DNA from 3 places in the Agathobaculum sp. NTUH-O15-33 genome. Region 2 is predicted to be linked to each of the others. Evidence: predicted binding sites of a transcription regulator. Region 2 holds the regulator's gene; each other region holds the start of a gene.

Region 1 (4,201 bases), 1.2 Mb from region 2:
TCGGGCGCGGAAGCCGGGCTGCATATTCTGCTGCAAGTGAAAAACGGCATGGATGAGCAAACGCTCATCGCCCGCGCGCTTCAAACCGGGGTTCGCGTATACGGCCTGTCCGGCTATTATACGCCGCCCGTCCGTCCGCCGCGCGCCACGCTCGTCCTCGGCTACGCCGGCCTGACCGAAACCGAGATCGCCGCCGCCGTCAAGCTGCTGGCCAAAGCTTGGCGGTAGCTGCCGTGCACCCGGCCGCGTGAGGTCACGCGGCCCTACGGCTGCCTGTGTTGTGGAGCGGCGTGACTGTATAGCCCACATGGTATACAGAGGGCGTCACGCCCTACAGCATCGGTGAGTGGTTTTCCCGCTTACGGCGGCGGCAGCCGCTTTATTGTAGGGCGCGACGCCCTCGGCGCGCCGGGAGCGAAGCACCGGTATATGTGGGCGCGCCCATCACGCCGGTCCGGCGGAGCGAAGGCACCCGTCCACTGAATCCCTAGGCACCCGGAACGGCACCACGACACATTTTTGTAAAACAAAAAGTCGGCAAGCAACTCCCCCGGACAGAGCGAGGGAAAGGAATGGAGATCAAAGGGGAAGGGAAAACCGCCAAGGTTTTCCCTTCCCCTTTGCCCCCGCGCCGGGCGGCGCATCGTCTTTTCTCGCCGGGCGCCGTATCCCGTCTACTTTTTCTTCTTCACCGCGGAGCCGTACTGCACGGCGTCCGTGCCGAATTTCTCGCGCAGAGCGTCCATGGCGCGGTCTAAGCTGCGCTGTTTGTCCACGTTCTTCAGTCCGTCCGCGCCGTCAAACAGCGACAGCTGCTCGCCAGCCGCCTCGGCGGGCAGCAGATTCATCGCGGTCACGGCAAGCAGGCGCACCGGCTTTTCCGGCTTCCAGCGGGCGCGCCAGATCGACATGGCGGTGTCAATCAGCATGCGGGTGGAATCCGTTGGCCGGTCGAGCGTCACCTGCCGCGAGATGTTGCGGAAATCCGGGTCGCGGATGATGAGCTGCACGGTCTGGCACCGCAGGCCGCGCCTGCGCAGGCGGCGGCCCACGGTGTCGCACAGCGCGGTGATGCCGAAATGGCACTCGGTCTCGCCCAGCAGGTTGTGCGAAAACGTCATGCTGTTGCCGACGGACTTGACCTCGCGTTCCTCGTAAAACGAACGCACGGGCTCATCGTCCTCGCCCCGCGCATAACGCCACAGTGTATCGCCCATTTTGCCGAACACGCTGTGGGCCAGCGCCCGGTCGCACGCGGCCAGATCGCCGATGGTATGCACGCCCATCGCGCTTAAGCGGTCCGCCGCGCGCTTGCCGACATACAGCAGCGTATTTACCGGCAGGCTCCAGACCAGCTTCTGATAGTTTTCGCGGGAAAACACCGTGGTCGCGTCCGGCTTTTTGTAATCGCTGCCCAGCTTGGCATAGGCCCGGTTCCACGATACGCCGACCGAGATCGTCAGCCCGATCTCTTCCCGCATACGCCGCCGCAGCTCGTTTGCGATCTGCTCGCCTGTGCCGAACAGATGCAAGGAGCCGGTGACGTCCAGAAACGATTCGTCAATGCCGAACGGATCAACCAGATCGGTATAGCCCAGATATAATTCGTTGCACTGGCGCGAAATGCGCACGTATTCGTCCCGGTGCGGCGGGATCAGCCTCAGCTCCGGGCACTTTCGCCGGGCCTGCCAGATGGTTTCCGCCGTTGTCACGCCAAAGCGCTTGGCTTTTTCATTCTTGGCAAGGATGATGCCGTGACGGCTTTCCGGATCGCCGCATACTGCCATGGGGCCCGCGTCCAGCGAAGGATCGAGCAACGTTTCGACTGAGGCGTAAAACGCGTTGCAATCGCAATGCAAGATGGCCCGGTCCATGCACCCTCCTCCTTTCAGCGAACATTTGTTTCTATTATTATACTGGATTTTTCTTTTCTTGACAAGCCGCACGCATGGCGTTATACTGAAACTTGCAAGCAGGGGTGCCGTGATGAGCGGCTGAGAGGGCGAGAGCCTAACCCTTTGAACCTGTTGGTTAGAACCATCGTAGGGAAGCTGCCGCATCGAGAAATACTTAGGGATATCGAATGCCCCGGTTTTACCGCATGGTAAAACCGGGGCATTTTTTCTTGCGAAAAGAGGCGTGACCAATGAAAGTAAACGGAAAAACCATACCGCTGAATGCGGAAATGACCGTGCATTCGCTCCTGATGCAGCTGGGACTGGACCCCAAGCGCGTCGCGGTGGAGCGCAACGGCCAAATCGTGCCCCGCGCGCGCTTTGCCGACCAAGCGCTCGGCGAGGACGACGTTTTAGAGCTCGTTGAGTTCGTGGGAGGCGGCTGATGGTCACACGTGAAGAACTGCACGCCGCGCTCGTCCAGCGGCACGGCGAAGTTGTTCAGCAAAGGCTGGATCGGGCCTGCGTCGGCATTGCGGGGCTGGGCGGGCTGGGCTCCCATATCGCGGCGCACATGGCGCGGTTGGGCGTTGGGCGGCTCACGCTGGTCGATTACGACGTGGTCGATATCACCAACCTGAACCGCCAGTACTACACGGTGAAGGATATCGGCATCCCCAAGACCTTGGCTTTACAGGAACAACTAGAAGCAATCAATCCATATTTATATTACGATACGTATACCGAGCGTATCGTGCCCGCCAACGCCGCGCGGTTATTCACCGGCTGCGACGTGGTGTGCGAAGCCTTTGATCGTGCCGACCAAAAGGCCATGCTGATCGAAACCCTGCTCTCCGCCCTGCCGGATACGCCGGTAGTATCGGCCAGCGGTATGGCGGGCTACGGCTCGCCGAACGTCATCCGCACCGAACGCCGCTTCGGTCATTTATATGTGTGCGGCGACGGAACCAGCGATATCGCGGACGGCCTTGGCCTGATGGCCCCGCGCGTGGCGCTGTGCGCCGCCCATCAGGCGACGACGGCGCTTCGCCTGCTGCTGGGCGAGACCGAGCCGTAAAAAAGAAGACGCTGCGAAATGCAGCGCCTTCTATACGGGTTCTTATTCGCTCTCTACCGGCAATTCGGACGCGCAGTGCGCGCATTTGGTCGCGCCGAGCGGGATTTCACTCAGGCAAAACGGACAGATCTTGGTGGTCGGCGCGGCGGGCGCTTCCTCTTTATGGCCCAAGTGGGTCAACTTGTTCACCGCCTTCAGAATACAGAAAAGGATGAACGCCATGATTAGAAAGTTAACTACTGTACCGAGGAAGTTGCTGACAAAACCCGTCACCTGCTCCATGCTGTAACGCGTTCCGCCAATCAGACTGATGATCGGCGTGATGAAATTATCGGTCAGCGAAGTAACGATACCGGAAAACGCGCCGCCGATGATAACGCCTACCGCCATATCCATGACATTGCCGCGCAGCGCAAAGGCTTTAAATTCCTCTATGAACTTTTTCAAAACAATTCCTCCCCATTTCATTTACTACCTATTATTTTACGCCCCACGCCGGGGTTGTCAATGCAATAATCGACAAAAGGAGTGTTTTTTACGTGAAAGATGAGCTTATTCTGCGCGGACACGCGTTCCGCTCCCGTTTTATCCTTGGCTCAGGCAAGTATTCGCTGGAGCTGATCCGCGCTGCGGTCGAATCGGGCGGCGCGGAAATGATCACGCTGGCCCTGCGCCGGGTGAATGAGGGCGGCGCGGCCAATATCCTCGACCATATCCCGGAGGGGGTGACCCTGCTGCCCAATACCTCGGGCGCGCGCAACGCGGACGAGGCCGTGCGCATCGCCCGGTTGGCGCGCGAATGCGGGTGCGGCGACTTTGTCAAGATCGAAATCATGCGCGACAGCAAATACCTGCTGCCCGATAACCAAGAAACCATTCGGGCGACCGATATTTTGGCGGGCGAGGGCTTCATCGTCATGCCGTATATGTACCCCGATCTGAACGTGGCGCGCGATCTGGTGAACGCGGGCGCGGCGTCCATCATGCCGCTGGCCGCGCCGATCGGCACCAACAAGGGACTGGCAACGCGCGAGTTTATCAAAATCTTGATTGACGAGATCGATCTGCCCATCATCGTGGACGCGGGCATCGGCCGCCCGTCGCAGGCGTGCGAGGCCATGGAACTGGGCGCGGCTGCCGTCATGGCGAACACCGCCATCGCGACCGCGGGCGACGTGCCCGCGATGGCGGGCGCGTTCCGTCAGGCGATCGAAGCCGGGCGCGCCGC
Region 2 (4,201 bases):
GACAAGCTCGCGCACGAGCTTTTTCACCACCGAGCTTTCCTTGCCGGAAGCGCACAGCTTGCCCTCGCACAGAGAAAGGTATTCGCCCTGCTTGATGCGTTTACCGTCAAACTCGGAATCGCGCGCGGCATAGGTGACCTGACCGCTGTGCACATGGTGCGCGGCCTCCTGCATGGCGGCGACGATCGCGCCCTCCTCGCCCTCGGTATCGACGGCGAGCATGGCCGAAATCCCCTGCGGGATGGTCTTGGTCGGCACGACGACGATCTTTTTGCCCTCCGCCAGATGCACGGCCTGTTCGGCCGCCATGATGATGTTTTTATTGTTCGGCAGCACGAACACGATCTCAGCCGGCACCGCGTCCACCGCGTGGATGATATCGTCCGTCGAGGGGTTCATGGTTTGTCCGCCCTGCACGACGACGTCCACGCCAAGATCGCTGAATACAGCCTTCAGCCCGTCGCCCGCGGCGATGGCCACAAAGCCGTATTTCTTTTCAGGCGGCACGATGACGCGCTCCTTGGGCGCGTCCGCCGTGCCCTCAATCACCTTGGCGGTGTGCTGCTCGCGCATGTTTTCGATCTTCACGGTGAGGAGCGGGCCGAATTTCAGGCCTTCCTCCAGCGCCTTGTTCGGCTGGTCGGTGTGGACGTGCACCTTGACGATCTCCTCGTCCTCCACGACGACCAGACTGTCGCCCAGCTCGCTCAGGATGGAGCGCATGCGGCCAACGTTGCGCGCCTTGTCGCGGCGCTCCGCGATAAACTCGGTGCAATAGGTGAACGTGATATCCTGTTCCGAAATCGCGCCGAAATCCGCGGCGGCCTTGGTCGGCGCGGCGGTCTGGCGTTCCTTATGGATGCCGCGCAGCGCGTCGAACATGCCTTCCCAAATGGTGAGCAGGCCAAAGCCGCCCGCGTCCACCACGCCGGCCTTTTCGAGAACGGGGTTTTGGTGCACGGTCTCTTCGAGCGCGGTCTTGCCGCGTTCGAGTACGGCCTCAAACACCTTTTCCGCAGGCAGGTCGGCTTCGGCCTGACACTGCTCTACCGCAAACTGCGCCGCGACGCGGGACACGGTGAGGATGGTGCCCTCCGCCGGTTTCATCACGGCTTTATAGGCGGCCTCCACACCCTCGCGCAGGGCAAGGGCAAAATCGCAGCCGTCCGCCTCGTTCAGGTCGTGCAGGCGCTTTGCCACGCCGCGGAATAAAAGCGAAAGAATAACGCCCGAATTGCCGCGCGCGCCACGCAGCAGCGCGGAGGCGGTCGTTTCCGCCGCCTTGCCGAGCGTGGGCGCGGACAGCTTTGCCACCGCCTCCATCGCGGAGGCCATGGTCAGCGACATGTTGGTGCCCGTATCGCCGTCCGGCACGGGGAACACGTTCAGCTCGTTGACCTGCTCCTTCTTTTCGGCGATTGCGAGCGCGCCTTCGGTCACCATGCTGCAAAATAGCTCGCCCGTGATTTTTTTATCTGACATGATCGGCTTCTCTCCCTTTAATCGGCTTTGATGCTTTCGACATAGATATCGACGTTTTTTACGTCCACGCCGGTCAGGCGTTCCACATGATAGCGCACCTCGCCGATGATAGAGCGGCACACCGTAGCGATATTGACGCCGTGTTCGACCGCGATATGCAGATCGATACCCACGCCGCCGTCCGGCGCTTCCGCGACACGCACCCCGCGCGACTGGTTTTCCAGCCGGAGCAGATGGGCCAGCCCATCGGTCACCGAGCGCATGGTCATGCCCTTGACGCCGAAGCAGCTGGACGCCGCGAAGCCGGCGATGCCGGCCAGCACCTCGTTTGTGATTTCGATATATCCGAGATCGGTCTTAATGGTCATAAACAAACCCTCCTACGTGCGATGGATCCTACCTCTATGCTTATACTATTTCCTATTTTATATCAAAACGCCCGGAAATACAAGGAAGAGTTCGCTCGAAACCCGCCGCAGCGTAAAGATCCGGCAGGTTTCCCGCGATTTAAACGCATATCGCAAACATTTGTTTGCTTTTTTGTAAAACGCGCGGTATAATAAAGAATAACCGAACGTATGTTTCCTTTTAACCATGACTGGGGAGAGCACGATATGATGAAGAAAATATCCGCCAAACAGCAAAGGATCCTTGATTTTATCAGCGAATTTTCGCTGGAGCACGGCTACCCGCCCTCGGTGCGCGAAATCTGCTCCGAAATGGATCTGCACTCGCCCTCCACCGTGCACGCCCATTTAAAAAAGCTGCGCGAAGCGGGCTACCTTGAATCCGACGACCGCAAATCCCGCGCGCTATCTCCCACGGGCGGGCCTTCCATGGTGCCGCGCGTGCCCATTCTGGGCCGCGTCACCGCCGGCGCGCCTATTTTAGCCGTGGAGGAAAACATCGGCTTTGTACCGTTCGAGCCCGCCGCGGCGGGCGGCCAATATTACGCGCTGCGCATCCGCGGCGAATCCATGATCGGCGCGGGTATTCTGGACGGCGACCTTGTCATCGTCCGTCAGGACGCGGTCGCGCGAAACGGCGACATCGTCATCGCCCTGTTGGAGGATGAAGCGACCTGTAAAACGCTTTCCATCACGCCGGACGGCGTATGGCTGCTGCCCGAAAACCCCGCCTATTCGCCGATCGACGGCAACGGCTGCCAAATCCTTGGCGTCGTCAAGGCGGTTTACCGGGAATACTAAGAATAATTAGGAATTAGTAGTTAGTAATTTGTAATTGGCCGCTACGGTTTTGCACACGCATAGCGCGCAGCCTTAATTACTAATTCCTAATTCCTAACTACTAATTCCCCGAAGGGTGGTGTGCAAAATTGCCCGCACTTTCCGATTTTATCACAGCGGCCAAGGGCGTTGGGCCCAAAAAAGGCCGGTCTGTTTCAAAAACTGCATATCCGCACGCTGCGCGACGCGCTGCTGACCTATCCGCGAGATTATGAGGACCGCACCAAAATCACCCCGATTTCCGGCGTCACGGCGGAGGACAAGTACTGTGTGCGCGCCGTCGTGGGCACCGCGCCCGCGTTTCGCCGCATTCGCCGTGGGCTCGACCTAACCAAGCTGACCGTGTTCGATGAAACGGGTACGCTTAACATTACCTATTTTAACAATAAATATGCCGCCGCCACGCTGCGGGAGGGTCAGGAGTACCTCTTTTGCGGCCGGGTGACGGGTACTGGCCGCGCGCGTACCATGGTATCGCCCGCGGCCGATCCTGTGCCTGCCTCGGGCGAGTCGCCGGGCCGTATCGTGCCCATTTATCCGCTTTCCTCCGGCATATCCCAGCGCGATATGCTGCATGTGACCGAGGCGGCGCTCGCCGCCGTCGCGGGCGATTGGCCCGATCCACTGCCCCAGCTGCTTCGCGCCAAGTACCGGCTGATCGACTCAGCCGACGCGCTCGCCGCTATCCACCGCCCTAAAACGCAGCAGGATGTGGAGGACGCGCGCCGCCGCATGATCTTTGAAGAGCTGTTTTTGCTCTGCTGCGGCTTGCAGCAGCTAAAAGAACGCCGCCGCGCGGACAACGGCATCCCCTTTGGCGCGGACGGACTGCGCGCGTTCCTCTCCGCCCTGCCCTTTGCGCCGACCGGCGCGCAGCGCCGCGCGATCGACGAGATCGCCGCGGACTGCGCCTCCGGCCGCCCGATGAACCGTCTCTTGCAGGGCGATGTCGGCTCCGGCAAAACGCTGGTGGCCGCCGCGCTGTGCGCGCTGGCCGCCGCAAACGGATATCAAGCCGCTTTTATGGCGCCGACCGAGATCTTGGCCGCCCAGCACGCGGAAACGCTCGTTAAAATGCTTGCCCCACTGAATATCACGGTTACCCTGCTGACCGGTTCCATGGGCGCGGCGCAAAAGCGGCAGGCGCTTTCCCGTATCGAAAGCGGTCAGGCGCAGGTCGTGATCGGCACGCACGCCCTCATCCAGCAGAGCGTCACCTTCCACAGGCTCGGCGCGGTCATCGCGGACGAACAGCACCGGTTCGGCGTGGCGCAGCGCGCGGCCCTCGCGGCCAAGGGGCAAACGCCGCACACGCTGGTCATGTCGGCCACGCCCATCCCGCGCACGCTCGCCCTGATCATGTACGGCGATCTGGACGTTTCCGTGCTGGACGAGCTGCCGCCCGGCCGTACGCCTATTGAGACCTACGCCGTGGGCGAGCACATGCGCGCCCGCATCACCAAATTCATCGA
Region 3 (4,201 bases), 170 kb from region 2:
TCCAAGCAGCGCGGCAGCGGCATCGGCCTTGCCGTGACCGAAGAGATCGTCACGCTGCACGGCGGCACGCTTTCGATCGATTCCACGCAGGGCGCGGGCACGACTGTTACCGTCGTGCTGCCCACGGCGGAAGCGCAAAACGCCCTTGGCATAACGGGCGCCATCCCATCGACGGCGCATTTACCCGAAGGAGAAGCATAATACATGGAAACACAGAAAAAAACCACGATCGGCGGGCAAGCCATTATCGAGGGCATCGTGATGAAAGGCCCCCGGAAGTCCTGCACCGTCGTGCGCAAGTCGGACGGCGAGCTGGTCGTGACCGAAAAAGAGATCTCGCCGCCGGGCAGCCTGTGGACAAAGCCCATCCTGCGCGGCGCGTACACCCTGTTTACCGCCATGAAGGACGGTATTCAGGCCATCAACTATTCCGCATCCTTTTTTGAGGACGACGAACCCGACGTACCGCCCTCTAAACTTGAAATTTGGCTGGAAAATAAGTTTGGTTCCGAGGGGCTGAACAAAGCCATCCTCGGTTTATCGACCGTAATCGGCATCGCTTTGCCTGTGGTGCTGTTTTTGCTGCTGCCCAGCTTTTTAGGCGGCTTTGTGCCCGGCAGCTGGGGCGTTTTGGCGCGCAATGTGCTGGAAGGCTGCGTGCGTATCATTTTGTTCCTGCTGTTCATGTGGTCGGTATCCCATATGAAGGATATCCGCCGTACCTTTGAATACCACGGGGCCGAACATAAGACCATATTTTGCTATGAATCCGGCGCGGAGCTGACGGTGGAGAACGTGCGCCGGCAGGGCCGGTTCCATCCGCGCTGCGGCACCAGCTTTATGTTCGTGCTCATCATCGTGGCGACGATTGTTTCCTCTATTGTGTTTTCGCTGGTCGATATCACGAATCCCGCGCTGCGTATGCTGGCGCATCTGATCCTGCTGCCGCTTGTCGTCGGCATCAGCTATGAATTCAACCGCTACGCGGGCCGCTCGGACAGCGTGGTTTCCCGCGCGCTGCGCTGGCCCGGTCTGATGATCCAGCGTTTGACCGTCTTTGAGCCGGATGATTCCATGATCGAGGTGGCGATCACCGGCATGAAAAACGTCATCCCGGACGACGGGAGCGACAACTGGTAGAACTTTTGATTCAAACCACGTGGGGGGCGGTACCGTGACCAAGACGATCAACGATGTGTATATCGCGCTGTTCAAGCGGTTCAAGGAGGCGGGGTCACCCTCGCCTTCTCTTGAAGCGCGCGAGCTGACCGCCTATGCCTGCAAAGCGGACAAGCGCAGGACGGCGGACTGGGGCCATGTTTATTTGGACGACGCAACGGTGGACTATGCGCATTTGCTGTGCGACCGCTGCATCGATGGGGAACCGCTCGCCTATATTTTAGGCGAGTGGGATTTTTATGGGCTGACCTTTAAGGTGGACCGCTCCGTGCTCATTCCCCGGTCGGATACCGAGCGGCTGGCCGAGCTTGCGATCGAACGCGCGAAACAGGTGGTCAACCCCCGCGTGCTCGACCTGTGCTGCGGTTCGGGCTGCATCGGAATCGCCATTGCGCATGAGGTGGACGACGCCCGCGTCGCCGCGATCGATATTTCCGAGGGCGCGCTCATGCTTTCGCGTGAAAACGCGCGCGCAAACGGCGTTTTCTCCCGCTATACCGCCCTTCGCGGCGATGTGCGCTACCGCCCGCAGAACAATTTGGGGCTATTCGATGTGCTCGTCGCGAACCCGCCCTATGTGACCGAAGCCGAAATGAAAACGCTTGACCACAGCGTGGCCGCCTTTGAACCCGCCGAAGCCCTGTTCGGCGGCGAGGACGGGCTGGATTTTTACCGTTCCATCTGCTCCAAGTGGGGCTCGCTGCTGACCGCGGGCGGCCTGATCCTCTTTGAATGCGGCTACCGCCAAGCGACGCAGGTGGCCGCCATTTTAGAGGATAACCGCTTTGCGGGCATCAGCATCACGGAGGATCTGTCCGGTGTGCCGCGCATCGTGTACGGCTACAATCTGGGCGAGTAAGATATTTCAGAAATTAAAAAATCGAAAATTTGTTCGATTTTTCTTGCATTCAAAATCGGACACTGTTATAATGACAGATAGATAATGAAGTGCAGGAGGCTACTTATGGCTACCAAAAGACAGCTGGAACCGGTCGCACCGGCGGCGGATAAAAAGAAAGCGCTTGAAAAAGCGCTGGGTAATATTGAAAAGCAGTTCGGCTCAGGGGCCGTTATGTGCCTTGGTCAAAACGCCGGCATGACCGTTGAGCATATCCCCACCGGCTCGGTCGGCCTTGATCTGGCGCTCGGCATCGGCGGTTTGCCGCGCGGCCGTATCGTCGAGATATACGGGCCTGAATCCTCGGGTAAAACCACGGTCGCCCTGCACTGCATCGCGGAAGCGCAGAAGGCCGGCGGCACCGCCGCCTTTATCGACGCGGAGCACGCGCTCGACCCGATCTATGCGCAGGCCCTTGGCGTTGATATCGACTCGCTGCTCGTTTCCCAGCCGGATACCGGCGAGCAGGGCCTTGACATTGCCGAGGCGCTCGTCCGTTCGGGCGCGATCGATATTGTGGTGATCGACTCGGTCGCGGCGCTCACGCCCCGCGCCGAAATCGAAGGCGAAATGGGCGATTCCTTTGTCGGCCTGCACGCCCGTATGATGAGCCAAGCCATGCGTAAGCTGGCCGGTTCTATTGCGAAAAGCCAGTGCGTGGCGGTTTTCATCAACCAGCTGCGCGAAAAGGTCGGCGTTATTTACGGCAGCCCGGAAGTGACGACTGGCGGCCGCGCGCTCAAGTTTTACGCTTCCGTGCGTATCGACGTGCGCCGTACCGAGCACTTGAAGAACGGCACCGAGCTGATTGGCAGCCACACGCGCGTTAAGGTAGTCAAAAACAAGGTCGCGCCTCCGTTTAAAGAGGCCGAATTCGATATCATGTACGGCAAGGGCATTTCCCGCACGGGCGAGCTGGTCGATCTGGGCGTGAAATTCGATCTGGTGCAGAAGTCCGGCGCGTGGTTCTCCATGGACGGCGTGCGCCTTGGCCAAGGCCGCGATGCCGCCAAGCAATACTTTGAGGAGCACGTGGAAGAGGCGAACGTGCTGCAAAAGAAGATCATGGACGCTGTGGAGGAAGAGCGCGCAAAGCTGAGCCGCGCCCATGCCGCCGGTGCGCCCGTCGCGTCCGAACCCGCCGCCGCTCCCGCCCGCCCCAAAGCGAGCGCCGCCAAGGCCGTGTCCATCGACGCGGACGATTTTGACGATCTCGAAGAATGACCGAGGAAGATTACCGCCGGGCCCTTGACGCGGCGGCCAAACAGCTTTCCTACCGCGCGCTGAGTATTTCCCAGCTGCGGGACAAGCTACTGGAAAAGGGGCACGAAGAAGAAGCCGCCGATTACGCCATTGCATGGCTGACCGAGCGCGGCATGCTATGCGACCGCACTTTTGCGGAAAGCGTGGTACGCACCTATGCGGCGCGCGGCTGCGGCAAAATGCGCATACGGCAGGAGCTGACGCGCCGGGGCGTTGACCGGGAAACAGCGGACGAAGTGCTTGTGGATTTTTCCGCGGATGGCGACAAGCTAATCTCTCTGCTGGACAAACGCCTAAAGGGCGACCTTTCCGACCGGAAGGAGATCGACAAAGCCGTCGCCTTTCTACAGCGGCGCGGCTTCTGCTGGCAGGAGATCCGCGAGGCGCTCACGGCCTACGAAGAGCAATTAAGCGAATAGCGAAAAAAGGGCACGCGGTCGCGTGCCCTTTTTCGTTTGGCGGACGACCGCGAATATTTGCTGACAAGCGGCCTGTTTTGTGGTAGAATAAAGTGAATTGATATGCAATGGTTACGGAAAGGGGATGAATCGATGGCGAAGATCGGACTGATCTCGCTCGGCTGCGCCAAAAATTTGGTGGACAGCGAGCACATGCTTTCCCTGCTGCGCAGGGCCGGGCACACCATCGTTGAGGATATGAACGAGGCCGAGGTGGGCATCGTCAACACCTGCGGCTTTATCGAAGCCGCAAAGACCGAAGCGATCGAGACCATTCTTGAGACCGCGTCGCACAAGCAGACCGGGCCGATGCGCGGCCTTGTGGTAACGGGCTGCTTGGCGCAGCGCTACCCGGACGAGATACGCGACGAGCTACCCGAGGTGGACGCGATCTGCGGCACCG

Evidence for each region. Region 2 encodes LexA, which represses DNA repair genes until DNA is damaged. Its sites were predicted from a motif close to CNAACANNTGTTNG; they were not measured.
Region 1: the regulator LexA is predicted to act here: its motif matches at 1,893-1,906, upstream of dinB (DNA polymerase IV).
Region 3: the regulator LexA is predicted to act here: its motif matches at 2,061-2,074, upstream of recA (recombinase RecA).

Annotation. Positions count from the first base shown of each region.
Region 1 covers NZ_CP136187.1:3,064,509-3,068,709, forward strand. Annotated here, with positions in the region: gene pdxR (MocR-like pyridoxine biosynthesis transcription factor PdxR) at 1-228, shown strand, start outside; gene dinB (DNA polymerase IV) at 675-1,874, opposite strand; TPP riboswitch at 1,965-2,067, shown strand; gene thiS (sulfur carrier protein ThiS) at 2,147-2,341, shown strand; gene thiF (sulfur carrier protein ThiS adenylyltransferase ThiF) at 2,341-2,973, shown strand; gene mscL (large conductance mechanosensitive channel protein MscL) at 3,016-3,420, opposite strand; gene RWV98_RS14840 (thiazole synthase) at 3,513-4,201, shown strand, end outside.
Region 2 covers NZ_CP136187.1:305,899-310,099, reverse strand. Annotated here, with positions in the region: gene RWV98_RS01565 (DAK2 domain-containing protein) at 1-1,482, opposite strand, end outside; gene RWV98_RS01560 (Asp23/Gls24 family envelope stress response protein) at 1,500-1,850, opposite strand; gene lexA (transcriptional repressor LexA) at 2,097-2,690, shown strand; gene recG (ATP-dependent DNA helicase RecG) at 2,859-4,201, shown strand, end outside.
Region 3 covers NZ_CP136187.1:138,216-142,416, reverse strand. Annotated here, with positions in the region: gene RWV98_RS00765 (ATP-binding protein) at 1-201, shown strand, start outside; gene RWV98_RS00760 (DUF1385 domain-containing protein) at 205-1,140, shown strand; gene prmC (peptide chain release factor N(5)-glutamine methyltransferase) at 1,175-2,038, shown strand; gene recA (recombinase RecA) at 2,144-3,301, shown strand; gene RWV98_RS00745 (regulatory protein RecX) at 3,298-3,759, shown strand; gene rimO (30S ribosomal protein S12 methylthiotransferase RimO) at 3,892-4,201, shown strand, end outside.